2 regions of the Metabacillus sp. GQ13 genome follow, and region 1 is predicted to be linked to the other one. Evidence: riboswitches for the same ligand, from Rfam matches in the RefSeq annotation. Region 1 holds a riboswitch; the other holds the start of a gene.
What was found. A riboswitch is a leader RNA that binds a small molecule or an ion and turns the genes downstream of it on or off. The one in region 1 is predicted to bind cyclic di-AMP.
Positions count from the first base shown of each region.

Region 2: linked by a shared signal. The riboswitch ahead of AC6CHR_RS17480 (potassium channel family protein) and the one ahead of AC6CHR_RS18875 (NAD-binding protein) in region 1 are both predicted to bind cyclic di-AMP.

Region 1 is NZ_JCAXET010000016.1:75,506-77,710, forward strand. Features, by position in the region: gene AC6CHR_RS18870 (TrkH family potassium uptake protein) at 1-632, opposite strand, end outside; gene AC6CHR_RS18875 (NAD-binding protein) at 634-897, opposite strand; cyclic di-AMP (ydaO/yuaA leader) riboswitch at 1,018-1,164, opposite strand; partial or broken gene corA (magnesium/cobalt transporter CorA) at 1,546-2,205, shown strand, end outside.
Region 2 is NZ_JCAXET010000014.1:52,296-54,500, forward strand. Features, by position in the region: gene AC6CHR_RS17475 (ZIP family metal transporter) at 1-241, shown strand, start outside; gene AC6CHR_RS17480 (potassium channel family protein) at 505-1,164, opposite strand; cyclic di-AMP (ydaO/yuaA leader) riboswitch at 1,451-1,602, opposite strand; gene AC6CHR_RS17485 (dicarboxylate/amino acid:cation symporter) at 2,164-2,205, opposite strand, start outside.

The DNA of each region.
Region 1 (2,205 bases):
TGCCACAAATCAGATAAAACAGTAAAACCTATTCCCCCAACAATAAACAGGAATGTTATCACGAGGTTTACTAATGGATCACCTACATATCCCATCAAACTGTCTGGCCATATAGAGAATCCTGCATTATTAAAAGCTGATATAGAGTGGAAAAGGCTATAATACATTCCTTCTCCCCATCCATACTCGGGAACCCACCTAATAGCCAAAATCACCATAGCAATGATCTCAATAGTAAAGGAGTATATAAATAAGTTTTTAACTAATTTTATTACACCGCCTAGAGAAGTTTGATTTAGAGAGTGTTGTATGATCAATCTCTCTTTAAAGCCGATTTTCTTCCCCAACATCATAAAAATAAGAATCGCAAAAGACATAATTCCCAAGCCACCAACTTGTATTAGCATGAGAATCACCAATTGTCCGATAGTAGTATAGGCAGTACCCGTATCCACTACAGCTAGACCAGTTACGGTCATAGCAGATGTTGCTGTAAAAAGGGCATCAGTCCAACTGACAGAATTAGTTGTCGAAATAGGCAGCTTCAACAGAAACGTTCCTAAGATGATAAAAAATAAAAACACAAGTACAAGTAGTTGAGAGGGATTTAATCTAATATATTTTAAATTCATACTAAACCCCTTTTTCTTCAAAACGTGCAATGTCCTTATTGTCATCTCCAAAGGTGACATTGCGAATTCCAAGCTGATTTAGAATGGTTTCAACTATTGCATTTGCACTAACAGCATGTGTTATATAGTCCATATATCCATTGACCTTTGCTTCATCTTTATCAACAGCAACTACTTTACCCCCTATTACATGGAACTCTTTTACGATTGTTCCTCCGGAACGACCTAATCCAAATTCAGCAAATAACTTTAACGGTTTTTTCATACTAAACCTTCCTTAAACTATATTTCTATTAGTATTTGTTTTTTAAAAAACAGAAATTTCCAACGAAAAAAGACCACAGAGGATTACCCCGTGGTCATTATTTTTTGATCACAAGTTTCACCATCCTCTCCTTAACGCTTACGGAGTTAGCTGTCGGATTCGGGTCAAGAAGTAACCCTACCTTCAAATAAAGGATTCACCCCAAGTAGCAAAATAGAAACTACAAATTGGTTCCCCCGTTCCATACGGATTCAGCGATCAAGATGATTTATTCATTTATGATTGATATAATACTCCGTTCATTTAATGTTGTAAAGATGAAAATAAATCTAACCTCAAGTGATCTAAAGTAATTGGGCAGCATTCCTGTAATAACTGAAATTGATTTGAATGAAAAAGGACATCACGCTTTTCCTTTTGCTAGCATGTGGGAGAGGGTAGGAGTGTTTAAAATAAAAAAGATGTCGCCTAGTTTGTACAGTATTGCGATTGTAATTTTAGCAATCGTCCTAAAGTTCAATTATGTAAACTAGTTTTGTTTAGAGTATACATCTGATACTTGGATCCTATTCAACAAAAAGGACAGATTAGCTATAAAAGATTGGATATAATATTTTAATGAAGTAACTATTAAAGGATGTTAATAAAATGATAAATGCCAGTGGAATTACTAAGGAAAATCATTTGGAAACAGATGTTTCTATAACTAGATTAAATTTCTCTAAATATAAATGGATTTAGGTGGATTTTAATGAACCTACTGATGAAGAAGTAAAACATTTAGCTGATACTTTTCAATTTCATCCACTTGCTATTGAAGATTGTGTACAGAGACTTCAGCGACCAAAATTGGATTATTACGATGATCATACTTTTTATGTTACACATATTGTACGAGAAGAAGAAAAGGAAATTTCAAAAGAAGAGTTAGATTTTTTTGTAGGAGAAAATTTCATTGTGACTTTTCATCTTATGCCAACAAACGAAGTCAAACAAATTTGGGATAGATTATTGTGTCATAAAAATATTGAGAAATGGGATACCTTTTATGTGTTTTATCAATTTTGGATAAGGTTGTAGATAACTATTTCCCACTAATTTATAAAATTGAGGACGAATTAGACAAAATTGAAGATAACACACTGAACAAATCAATGAGCTTTTTAATGACCGAATTATTCGAACAAGATATATGTTACTGAATCTAAGGCATACAGTTAATCCTATGCGTGATTTATTATATCGTATGTTGAATTCTCATCATTTAAGTGGTATAAGGGTGAGGAGGGAGTATTTTTCCGATATTTA
Region 2 (2,205 bases), on a different contig from region 1:
ACTCTTATTAATGTGGGGTATAGTTGTTTTACTAGCCTCATTAAGCTCACTTATCGGTTATTCACTACTACAAAATGCTTCACCATTTATTCTCTCTTTTATTTCAGCATTTGCTGCAGGAGGTATTATAGCCATGGTAGCTTCAACAATGATGCCAGAAGCATTTGAGGAAGGTGGGGCCATTGTTGGTCTATTTGCTTCATTAGGTTTATTATGCTCATTGTATTTGTCACAAATCTGAAGAGTGATGACTAGCACATCTAAGCTCCTCGTTTTCTTTTGGTCGTTTTCCCAAGTCGTCTTTAAATAGTATTGCAAGCTAAAGATGGTTGGTGTTTATAAACTTTTAAAATAGAACCTATCGATAAGAGTAGCATAAAAATCGTTTTTTACTAGAGCATAGCCTGGATCATTATCATTAACCAGGCCCGTTACTGTCGTGTTATTGAAGCAACCTCTACTATTAATTGTGATCGATTAAGTATAATAACCTTCGACCATTCATTACATTCCATCTTCTTCAAAGTTGATAATGTCCTTATTCTTACCAATAATTATCAATACATCACCTAATGAAATAATCTCATTATCACCTGGTGACACACTAATTTCTTCACCGCGTTGTATACCAACAACATTACAACCAAATCTAGTTCGAATATTTAGATCGGAAAGACTTTTATCAAGTAATTTCTTTGTTGCGACAACCTCAACCATACTATATTCACGTGAAAGTTCGATATAATCAATCATTTTTTCAGAAATAATGTGATGGGCAATTCTCTTCGCCATATCCCGTTCTGGATGAATAACACGGTTTACACCAATCTTTTCTAATACCCTTTGGTGATAGTCATTCTGAGCCTTTGCCCAGACCTGAGGTACCCCTAACTCGATTAGGATTAAAGAAGTTAAGATACTTGCTTCAATGTCGTCACCAAAAGAAACAAAGGCATGATCGACATTTCTTACACCTAATTGCTTTAACGTTTTTTCATCCATTGCATTGGCTTTTACAGCATGGGTGGCGTAATTGCTATATTGTTGAATCTTCTCATGACTTTTATCTATGGCTAGAACCTCGATTCCAAGCGCATGAAATTCCTTTACTAAACTTCCACCAAAACGACCTAAGCCAAATACAGCGAACTGCTTCTTATTCACTAAGAATTCCTTCTTTCTCTTTCATATTGTTTCTTTTATGCAAAGACTATTTCGCAAAGATTGTAGTTTTTCTTAACAAGCACTTCTGTTCTGTACCTATTTATGTGTGTCTTCGTACTCTTTTCGTATATTATTTAGCCATTTACTTTAAAATAGCTTCAAATTATAAGAAAAAAATCCAATGACCGATTTTTTTGGCTTAATAGCAACAAACTTATAGAATAGAGCCTAGCAAAAAAGGTCACAGAGGCATAATGAACCCCTGTGACCTTATAACATCACATGTTCAATTCCTCTCTAACGCTTACGAAGTTAGCTGTCGGATTCGGGCAAGAGTTTAGCCCTACAAACGAAACTTTCCATTTGATTCACCCCTAATTAAGAAAGACACAATAATGGGTCCTCCGCTCCTTTAATAGGATTCAGCGATTTGAATTGTTTATTCCCTTTTTATTGTTATTTTGTAAACTTTTTATAACCCCTTTAGCTTTCAAAATTCCCCTATTAAATACTGGCTGTTTTCACAAAGATTGTTGTTTTCCGTACAATGTATTAATGTACACGCTTTAAGGATATCTTCGTGCTCTTTTTGCTAAATTACTCTGATATCCCTTTGGATATAGCTTCAATTTAGACCAAAAAATCCAAAAGCCAATTTTATTCGTACTAGAGCAACAAACTTTTAGAAAAGAGTCTAAATAATAGAGCAATTATCACAACGTGTTAAGCTATTACTAATGATGTTGTCGTCCTTTTAGCAATTATAATTTATGAATGTATATTACTCCTCAGGAGTTTGACAGTAAAGGATTAAATTTAACTTTAAAACTCCATTTTAACTGTATATTAGCCAAGTAAGCGAATAAACAACTTAAATACTCACTCTTTCTCAATATCCACAGAAATTATCCTTATAAAAAAAGTGTTAGCAGCTTACTTGCTAACACTTTTAACAGTATTATTCATTACAACTTTTCTATAAATATCAAAAATGACTATTTAGACAACGGGTGACTTCAAATCAGTATGCTTTTTCTCCGT